Methanolacinia paynteri: one gene and its partner. The protein of the gene in region 1 binds, or shares a complex with, the protein of each later gene. Links are inferred from orthologs where the notes say so. Each region holds a gene or a part of one and is shown on either strand. Other genes may lie near its edges.

The links.
Region 2: the proteins of METPAY_RS02070 (region 1) and tuf are in contact, whole or in part, in a crystal structure (PDB 7CSL), measured with the Pyrococcus horikoshii proteins. The link is inferred for Methanolacinia paynteri from one-to-one orthologs. Residues at the interface, in WP_010884146.1 of Pyrococcus horikoshii: Phe4, Leu6, Val7, Val9, Arg11, Met13, Pro14, Thr15, Asp16, Pro17, Leu38, Ala39, Lys40, Glu44, Pro45, Ile46, Ala47, Phe48, Gly49, Leu50, Tyr56, Leu58, Arg60, Asp61, Glu62, Glu63, Tyr65, Ser66, Phe67, Asp68; in WP_010885563.1 of Pyrococcus horikoshii: Val16, Lys20, Ser21, Lys62, Arg65, Glu66, Arg67, Gly68, Val73, Ala74, His75, Ile88, Asp89, Ala90, Pro91, Gly92, His93, Asp95, Phe96, Lys98, Asn99, Gly103, Ala104, Asp227, Val228, Tyr229, Ile231, Val234, Val237, Val239.

What each region holds. Positions count from the first base shown.
Region 1 is NZ_KN360925.1:48,756-53,972, reverse strand. What follows is about bases 983-3,721. They hold METPAY_RS02070 (elongation factor 1-beta), read right to left. Parts: upstream 2,613-3,721; coding sequence 2,352-2,612; downstream 983-2,351. Other genes in these bases: METPAY_RS02065 (amino acid kinase family protein), read right to left, coding at 2,820-3,452; METPAY_RS14550 (zinc finger domain-containing protein), read right to left, coding at 2,616-2,774; METPAY_RS02075 (hypothetical protein), read right to left, coding at 983-2,169. Also shown: nickel pincer cofactor biosynthesis protein LarC, read right to left, coding at 1-311; more of METPAY_RS02075, read right to left, coding at 328-982; METPAY_RS02060 (phospholipase D-like domain-containing protein), read left to right, coding at 4,057-5,217. UniProt on the Methanocaldococcus jannaschii protein: Promotes the exchange of GDP for GTP in EF-1-alpha/GDP, thus allowing the regeneration of EF-1-alpha/GTP that could then be used to form the ternary complex EF-1-alpha/GTP/AAtRNA.
Region 2 is NZ_KN360934.1:111,517-116,492, reverse strand. What follows is about bases 509-3,508. They hold tuf (translation elongation factor EF-1 subunit alpha), read right to left. Parts: upstream 2,648-3,508; coding sequence 1,370-2,647; downstream 509-1,369. Other genes in these bases: METPAY_RS09050 (4Fe-4S binding protein), read right to left, coding at 3,138-3,508; METPAY_RS09055 (hypothetical protein), read left to right, coding at 2,826-3,128; rpsJ (30S ribosomal protein S10), read right to left, coding at 1,028-1,336; METPAY_RS09070 (flippase activity-associated protein Agl23), read right to left, coding at 509-1,013. In the rest of the region: more of METPAY_RS09070, read right to left, coding at 1-508; more of METPAY_RS09050, read right to left, coding at 3,509-4,007; cobS (adenosylcobinamide-GDP ribazoletransferase), read right to left, coding at 4,049-4,774; METPAY_RS14725 (methyltransferase domain-containing protein), read right to left, coding at 4,849-4,976. UniProt on the Methanocaldococcus jannaschii protein: GTP hydrolase that promotes the GTP-dependent binding of aminoacyl-tRNA to the A-site of ribosomes during protein biosynthesis.

The DNA of each region.
Region 1 (5,217 bases):
ACAGCTTCAGCCTTCTTTCGTGCCGTCGGGCTGATCCCGATCGCGTCCATTACAAGAGACGCCGCTTCGAGCAGCCCGTCCTTTCCGTCGACTCCTCCCTCTTCGATCTCAATGCTGAGTTTTTTTGCGGGAAAGAAGCTGTCATCTGATTCCTCTACAGAAAAAGTGAAACTCCTGCAGCTCTCAAGACCTGATATGGCTTCGGCGGTCCTGCGGAGCGGCTCCTCATCTCCCGTGAGACCCACAAGCGCAGAGATGAGCATATCTCCTGCTATGCCTGCCAGCCGGGCGTCAATTACAAGGCATTTCATATTATGTCTCTGTCTCTTACGGGAACGGTTCGTTTATCCTGTCGTAGATCTGTTTTGCAACCGCAACGACCTCCATCGCCTTCTCTTTTCCGCCGGGGATAGCGCTCGTGAGATATGCACCTTTCTGGGAGTCCTTTGCAACATTCTTCGGGTCTCCGCCGAGCAGTGCTCCCGTTGCGGCGGGGATGGTGATGTTCAATATCGTGTGGCCGACATACTGGAGCTCCTGCGAAAGGACGGAGCCCGCGAAGATAACCGTTCCCATATCGGGATCGTCTCTTCCCTTGCCGTCGACGACGTATTCGGGGATCACCTTTGCGGCGAAGTTGTCGATCTTGTAGTCCTTACCGTTGACCGTCGCCTCGAAGCAGATGTTCGCGTCGAACGCCCAGAACTTCTTCGTGAAGTTGTCGGTTCTCCTTCCCTGGGGCGTTATGGATGTGAAGCGAACCTTTATGTCCTTGCCAGTGAATCCCGAGAGAACCTGCGATCCTCTCTCTTCGACATATGCCTTCCTTTCGTCGTCGAGCTGCCGTGCAACCTCTTCGACCGTCTTTCCGGCTTTCAGCATCTCGTAGGATTTTACGGCCCGCCTGTAGACCGCCCTCTGCTTAACGTCCTCGCTTGCAAGCAGGCATGCAGTCGATACGCTTCCCCTTGTGACATCCTCGGCTTTTCTCGCGATTGTGTTCAGCGAGCAGAGTGCATATTCGGGATCGATGAACGAGTTCATCTTGTACTCCCTGATGTCGTCGGCTGTCTTGTAGACGTCACCCTTGTATTTTATCAGCATCCGTATCGCGGGCATACAGTCGCCGAGGACATGGCCCAGCGGTGCGTTCACCGGCCCTCCGGAGAAGCCCGCACCCATAGTCGCGGCTTCCTGGAACCCGGCAAACACCTCGTCGAGCGCCATCGAGCCCACGACCGAAGGGCCGCCGATATCCTTTAGGATAAGGCCGAAGTCGCCTATCACGCGTGCGGTGTCGTACTCTTCGTTCGTTCCCCTGACATGGATCTTGGCTGGGATACCGGCTGCATCCATCGCACCTTTACCTGCCATGTACGCGGAATCGGTCCCGGTGAACGTTCCGTATTCTTCTCCGAGGGCGGCGTCCGAATGGATCATTTCGAGAGTGATTGCCGAACCGATAAAAGCGGGCCATAGCGGGTATGCATAGATCCCCGCCCCGTGCATGCTCTTAATCATCGCCTCGGTTCCGACCTTCGCCGCATTGTAGGCAAGTTCGGGGAAGTTGTAGTCCTCGCCGAGGGCGCTGTGGCCGTACATCGCACCGCCGGATACGAAGGGCGGAAGCACTGATCCGTCCACCCGTGTCAGTTTCTTATCCACGAGCTCCTCGTAGATTGCCATGTATGCGGGGAATGCTGGAATCTTATGCGTGAATTTGCCTGTAATCAGCGAGATCGCACTTGTTCTCGGCACTCCTGCGTGAATCCTCGCAATGGCACCGAGCTTCCTGTTCCCGAGCGGGACGCCCGATCTCGCACAAGATCCTGTAAAGTAGGCGAACGCAGCAGCAAGCAGTGCGGCATTTTCCGGTGTTGCTCCGGCGAGCTTTGCACTGTTTATCGCCTTCTCCATCACCATATCCAGCGGAAGGGTAGCAACAGAAGCGTCGACGAGAGTCATCCTATCGAGAAGCTCCATATCCGGAGCACCGTACGGGCAGAATATATCCTCCGCTATCGAATTAGATATAGCATAGGCGGAAATTACAAGCGAACCGTGCCCTTTTACAGCCGCTTCGAGTTTGTCGTTCGTCATATAGGCCGGCTTGAATGAAACCGCCTGGCTTACTGAATTGAGGACTCTTTCTCTCTCCAGATCTGTCATTTTAGATTACCTCCATTATTGCACCAAGGTTTTTAACCCTGAACAAGGGCTTGTTCTTAAAACAGATATAGATATTGCAACTGGCAGCATGTTAGGTTAAATTAAGGCCGTATATTCGCCGATGGTAATTAAATCAGGTTTACCGGCCGGTTATGTCCCGGCAATAAATCAAAAAAAGTATTTTAGTTAAGTGTAAGTGAGACAATCTCGGCGCTCTGAACACCCTCGATTGAAGCGAGTGCTGCCTCAGCTTCGTCGGCAGCTCCTGCAGTTCCATCGGGAATGACGATTGCGACTTTGATTGCTACAAGACCGAATCCGATAGGATCTTCGACGATATCCTGTGTTCCCGGATACTTCACCTTTATTGCCTTCTTGAGTCCCTCAAGATCGACATCGGGAGATTCGGGCATCACTTTGAGGATTACCGCTACATCACCCATTGCTTATGGCCCCTGGAATCCGCATTTGCATTCGTATGGTACGCTCTGGTGCCTGCATTTGTGGCAGCGGTAGATAACCTCGCGGCACTTTGGGCACTCGAATTTTGTCCAGCCCGGCTCTGAAAGAGGGGCCTTGCATGATGTGCATTTTTCTGTTGGCATAAAATATCACCTGAAAATTATCTTATTATTTCAACCCGGGGAGTCTTAAACACTTCTGATGACGACCGTTCCCCCGACCTCTTCGCCGTTGAAGAATCGTTCTGCGGTAATCCCGTCGTTTGCGTTTATAACCGTCGTATGAATCCTGTTCTCCAGGACATACGGTACAAGGCACGGGTCGCATTCAGGGTAGCTTCCGGGGGAAGAGACGATATCCAGCGTTCTCCCGCCGGCGGACAGACCTTCGGTGGATTTGAGCAGTATCAGCGGGCATCCCAGTCTTCCCGCGGCCCATGCCGCAATCGTATCGGATGTAACATTCCACGAGTGCGGAAGCGGGTCCTCCTCTCTCAGGCAGGAATACGGGAGCAGGACGCAGACCCCGGTCCTGCGGACGAGTTCATCCTGCACGGCCAGGCCGAGGGAATGGAGGTAGCAGCCGTACTGCTCCATCGCGAGTATAGCCATCCAGTGAGAGGATTCATCATCGAGTTCCATCTCTCTGACTGAATCCGCGAAACAGCCGCCGCCGGGAACTATCGTTATGTTCCTCTTTGATTGTACGAGGATATCGATGAGTCGCGGGGCGTGCTCCATCAGGCTTCCGCCGAGTTTCACGACAAAATGATCGCTTTCCGGTATCCTGACCATCCGGATAAAGGTTTCATTGTGCTGCATCTTATCGTTTTGCAGAGATGGGATATTCTGAATTTATTTGATACATTTTTTTATGCCGGCATGGGTAAATCAAGTGACTATGAATAGATATCCCTCAGTAACATCGTCGGCAACCCCTCGCCACGGGCCGCTAAGCAGGCCCGTGGATCGGCCCCGACCTCGGGGCCTCTTCATGCGATAGACTGCTCAGGGGATAGGCGAGTATCCCCTGAGCATAAAGATGCAGTAAACTCCTGACACGTTCTGAACGGTTTTCTCTGGAAAAAACTCTATAATAATGCTCGGAGTAGATGTATGCGGAATGTGGATATCTGTCAAACGTTCATGAAACAAAGGTTTCTAAAAGGTTTCGACCGGATCTCCAAGCAAAAATAAATTAACAGCTCTGGGGACCCTTGCCGGTCCCCTGGGCGTGCCGTAGGGAGATTATCTTAGGGCAAGGCCCCCTGGGAGGGGCCGTCCGGCGGCCTGGCCGCCGGTGCCGGGGTTGCCGGAGAAAAACATGAGACAGCAAAGAGCTAAAAAGTTTATTGGAATTTGGGTAGGGGATCTAAAAGGTCCAGACCTTGATTTTTCACCAAAATTTTTTCGTTACCTGTAAATAATGAAAGGCGAAAAGATCTCATTTATGGGTATAAGGGGGGCTGTTTTTGCAATTATCCTGTTTGTATTTTTCTGCACCGTATCCGTTTCCGCCGGATTCGTAGTCTCCGAGTTTTGTCCCGACACATGGCTCTCAGGCGAGGGAGACGAATACTTCGTTATCAGCGGATCAGGGGATCTCACCGGTTATTATGTCACCGACAATGAGGGGAGCGCCAGGTTTCCTGACAACACGGTATCCCGCGGCAGCGTGATTGTGGCGCAGAAGGCTGTGGATTATGAATCCGTTCAAGGGGAGAAACCGGACTTCGAGATATATAACTCCGACCCGCAGGTCCCCGACATGGTAAGGACCGGAACACTGAAGATGGCGAACAGCGGCGACGAACTTATCCTCAAAAGAGGGGTTGCGGTAATACAGGAGGTCGCATGGCCCGGAGATGTTGTCTCCGGAGAGGGCAGGGTTCATGTATATTCGGACGGGGTATGGGACGAGAGGCCGTATTATATCGGGCAGTCCCGGTTCGAACCTGAGACGTTCTATGATGTTTCCGTAACCGTATTCGCCGCCCCCGACTGTTCCTACGCGAAGCTGAAGGATTTCATAGAGAACTCGAAGTCGTCCCTTGATATAAACGTGTACGAGTTCACCGGTACCTCGATCGCAGGTCTTCTCGCCGAAGCATCCGGGAGGGGCGTAGATGTCGATGTACTTGTGGAAGGCTCGCCTGTCGGCGGAGTGTCGGATGAAGAGAAGAATGTCTGTTCGATTCTCGGTTCCGCAGGAATCCCTGTTCTATCGATGGCGACTGAGAACGGGGTGTTTCATGCCCCTTACAGGTACGATCATGCGAAATACGTTATATCCGACGATTCACTTGTCCTTGTAGCGAGTGAAAACTTCGGCGAGACCGGGTATCCCTCATCCGGTACGGGGGGAAACCGCGGGTGGGGTGTGGTAGCAGAAAGTCCTGCTCTTGCCTCATATTTCGAAGATGTATTCGACCGGGATTCCAACGGGGGCTGGATCACGGAGATGACGGGGACAAACGGAGTGGGATCATATTCAGTCGCCGAAGCTGGAACGGGAAAGTTCCTGCCTGAATCATTTGAAGGTGCGACTGTTACTCCGGTGATATCTCCTGATACAAGCTATCTCGTA
Region 2 (4,976 bases), on another replicon or contig:
TCTGTGCAAAGATTCTCGTCACTGGTAGTTGCAACCTCTTCAGGGAGTACCGTTTCTGCATCTCCCTCAAGCAGATCTTCGGGAAACTTAGCTTCTTCCTCGGGCAGGAACTGCTTTCTCTTCCTTTTCAGGCTTCTTCCGCCCATAAAGAACCTGTAAACCGAATAAATGGCGAGCAGGAATATCGGCAGTTCATAGAGAATGAAAAGCAGAATATACACATAAGGCGGTCCGCCAAGCCTCTGCTCCTCGTGCATCGCAAGCCAGTGCTCAATGGCAGTCTGCCAGCCGGTCATGAGCATCTCCGGAACTGCTCCGAACGATGAGTAAAATACCGCCATTATTCCGACGGCAATTATAACTGTACATGCGAGATCACGGATCCAGAGGCGCGGGAGTTTCCATTTACCCGAGTATACAAGATAAAGGAGAAACACCGCAAATATCAGGACCACTATCGGCATATTCTCCTTGCATGACATCCCGAATCCGACGCCTGCTCCGGCTATCAGGGCATAACGCAGTTTCCCTTTCTCGATATAATACAATGCGGCAACCAGAATAACGAGAGTGAAAAATACCACAAATATATCATTCCTGAGGAAACGCGAGAAATATACCAGATCGGGTGATATTGCAAAGAATACGGCTGCAACAATTGCCTGGATACGATTAAGATAGCCAAGCCTGTATACAGGGTACACGAACAGACATAACGTGCTTCCCAAAATTGCGGGAATCAGCCTGGCTGTAAACTCACTGGCGCCTAAAAATGAAAAGACACCGGCAGTGACGTAATACAGGAAAGGCCCGTGATAGACAGGATCGTAGCTGTATTCCCCAAGAGTAAGAAGCCTGTATGAAAACCACGAGTGAATGGCCTCATCATGATGGAGGAGCTTCAGATCCAAAAACGCAAGCCTGAAAAGCAGGCTTACTAAAAATATCAGAACAAGAGTCCTCTCAAAAGTAAAAAATCCTTTAAATTGAGAGGTTAATTCTGCGGCTCTCAAGTGCCGCCTCCTGTTTAGTTCTCGAGAACTATCTCAATGCCGATGTCCTTGGGGACCTGAATGCGCATCAGCTGCCTGAGTGCACGCTCGTCTGCATCGAGATCAATTAGTCTCTTGTGAACACGCATCTGCCAGCGATCCCATGTAGCCGTTCCCTCACCGTCGGGGCTCTTGCGAATGGGTACAACCAGCTTCTTTGTGGGAAGAGGTACCGGACCTGCTAAGTTTACGCCTGTTCTTTCAGCTATCTCTTTAATACGGTCGCAAACCATTTCGACTTTTTCAAAGTCGGTTCCGGAAAGACGAATTCTTGCTTTTTGCATTTTTGGTCACCAAAAAAAATATTGAGAACCGGATTATCTCATATCTTTGAGGTCAATGTCTATACACATACCGGCTGCAATTGTCGAACCCATATCACGGATTGCGAACCTTCCGAGCTGTGGGATGTCCTTGAACTTCTCGATGACGAGAGGCTGGACCGGGCGCAGCTTGACGATTGCCGCATCTCCTGCCTTCAGGAATGTGGGGTTCTCTTCCTTGACCTGACCTGTGCGCGGGTCAAGCTTCTTCTGGAGTTCAACGAATGTGCATGCAACCTGTGCAGTGTGGCAGTGGAATACAGGGGTGTATCCGACTGTAATTGCACTCGGGTGCTGGAGAACAACGATCTGTGCTGTGAATTCCTCTGCAACCGACGGGGGCTTTTCCTCAGGACCGCAAACATCTCCACGGCGGATATCGTTCTTTCCAATACCACGGACGTTGAAACCGACGTTGTCGCCGGGCTTTGCCTCGGGGATTTCCTCGTGGTGCATCTCGATTGACTTTACCTCACCGGCTTTGTTTGCGGGCATGAATGAAACCTTCATTCCCTTCTTCATGATACCGGTTTCAATACGTCCGACGGGGACTGTTCCGATACCCGAGATCGAGTATACGTCCTGGATCGGAAGACGGAACGGAAGGTCTACGGGGATCTCCGGGGGCTGAAGCATGTTGAGTGCCTCAAGAAGATCGGGACCGCTGTACCAGGGTGTGTTTGCAGACTTCGTCGCAATGTTGTCGCCTACGAACGAGGACATGGGGATGAACGGAACGTTTGCGGGGTTGAATCCGACCATCTTGATAAGATCGCTGATCTGCTGCTTGACTTCCTCATAGCGCTTTTCGTCGTATTTTACTGCATCCATCTTGTTGATACCAACGATAAGCTGGTTGATACCAAGTGTCTTGGAAAGGAAAACGTGCTCCTTTGTCTGCTCCATTGCACCGTCAGGTGCTGCTACAATAAGGAGAGCTGCATCTGCCTGGGATGCACCTGTGATCATGTTCTTGATAAAGTCACGGTGACCAGGGCAGTCTACGATTGTAAAATAGTACTTGTCGGTGTCGAACCTCTTGTGAGCGATATCGATAGTAATACCACGCTCACGCTCTTCTTTGAGGTTGTCCATAACCCATGCAAACTCAAAGGACCCCTTTCCTTTTGATTCCGCTTCCTTACGGTAGTTCTCAATGATGTGCGCAGGCACAGCACCGGTCTCAAACAGTAAACGACCCACAGTTGTGGATTTTCCGTGATCGATGTGCCCGACCACGGCCAGATTCATGTGTGGCTTGTCTGATGCCATAATCATAACCTCAAATTTATTGATTACTCAAATTCGTCCAATCGCTTGGGTACGAGTATCTTATATATGGAAACCAGCCATATAAAAGATTTCGTTGTGTACTACCTGAGCGGATAATTGATCAAAACGACGTAAAAAAGAGATATTTATCTTGATTTAAGTAAGAGGTTTGTAAGAGATGAAATCGCTTGAGATGAAAAAAGACGAGAAGGGTAGTCAGGCGTCCGTAAAATGTCAAAATGAGGATGTTTCCGTCTACAGCCACTGCGCCTACTGCAAATTCTGCGAAGGTGTGATTGTGAACAAGAGAAAAGTCAAAGCGCCGCAGAAGTCCAAGATGGACGGGATCCAAAAAGGCCTTACTCCGGACGAAGAACTCATGGCAGCGCACATGATGTTCATGACTCTAATCAGGGACGGCACCGCAATCGTATGCGCAGATGAAAACGATGAAGGATTTACATCCCTCTATTCATACTAAAATAAGATATTACTCCTTTTTCAGAAGTTCGGGAAGCACATCGTTTTTGAAGGAATCGAACTTAATGTCTTCAAGCTGATCCGAGAGAAGTCTGCCGGACCATGCACGCCTGTATACCCAGTATACCAGCCGGTCAATGATATTTACGACATCGTCCTCGTTATCGACCTCTGCAAGGACGCGCCCCATCTGGGGGTGTCTTCCTCTTCGTCCGCCGACCGTGATGATATAATATTTCTTCTGGATATCAACAAGCTGGAACGGGCAGGAAGTGACGCATACGCCGCATTCGAGACATTTTTCCTTGTCGACTCTGGCCTCGCCGCCGATTACACTGATAGCTTCCTCCTTGCAGTATTCGCTGCACTGACCGCACCCTGTACAAAGGCCTGGTGTCCGGTGCGGCGAGACCCTCGTAGTTATTCCGATCTCGTTTAAGACAGGACTGGTGCATGCATAAGAGCAGGCGGAGATCGAGATCCTGATCTTCACCGGCATCTCTTTTCCGAAGAGCTTCTCATCGAGCCTTTTTGCAAGACCAATTGAATCGGAATTTGCAAACTTGCATCTCTCGGTACCGGGACATGCCACGATATTTACGACCTCGTCCTTTTCCGATCCGAGAGGCGTCCCGTTCTCCGCAAGCGCCTCCTTTATCTCTTCCAGTCTTGTGTGGTGGATATGAGGGATCTCCAGGGTCTGCCGTGTCGTGAGGTGTACTTCATTCTGGCCGAATCTTTCTGCAATCTCTGCGATACCACGCATCTTTTCAACAGACAATATACCGGCAGGCGTCCGCAGCCGTATTGTACAGAGATCACCATTTCTTTCGGTGATTACACCGCCTAATGTATGAACCCCGTAATACAGTTCACTCATGAGTATAATAGAGGGACTTTGCAGTTTATTAAGAAAATGTTTCAGACAGCGAGTGCCAGTGCAGCGATAACCGCCATCCGGGTGATCTCGCCGGAAGCGCCGTCGACATCGCCGTTAACACCGCCGAACAGCCTTGTTGCGGCAAAATAAACGAAAGCAATAGATACTGCAGTGGCAATTACCACAGCTGAAAACTCCCTGACGGAAAAGGGCATCAGGATTACCGGGATGCATATCAAAAACGCCGGAATGACATAGTATTTCTTCCCGAACGAGCGGACATACGAATGAATTCCTTCCCGCAGGGGCTCTCCGAATGCAATCATAGCAACCTGAGAGAATTTTGCGCAGACCTCGGCAACAATCAGTGCCGCAGGCATTGCGGGCAACGCGGAAAGACCGCTATAGGTCATTAATATCACGACCATGGCGAGACCGACACCTCCCGCACCCACGTTCTGATCTGTCAGGGCTTTGATTCGTTTTTCGCGGCTTCCGTGTGCCATGAGACCGTCGCCGAAATCCAGGAGGCCGTCAAGATGATTGAAACCGTAAAGGATCAAAAGGACAGCAATCGAAGCGGCGGCGGCAAACGGCGTACTGCCAAGAAGGATCGCGACCCCTGCAGCTATGCACCCGGTAAGATAGCCTACGAGCGGCATCAGGTAATAACGTCTCGCATAATAGTCGAAGTCCACGTTATTGCCTACAGGGAGTATCGTGCAGAACCCGAACGTTGCCGCTATCGATCTGAAAAAACCCTTCATCTGAATATTATTTATTGGAAGGGTAGTGTAAAAAAGGGCTTCTGTCCGGTCGAAAAAAGAGATTGAAAATTCTCCTACTTTTTTGCAGCCCGGCCTGTGATTACAAGCCCGTATGGATGGCCGATTACTTTCCCGGAAAGATCCGACTCTGCAAGGATTTCCTCCAGTTCAACGGGGGTATATGCAGCCATAACCGATGTCT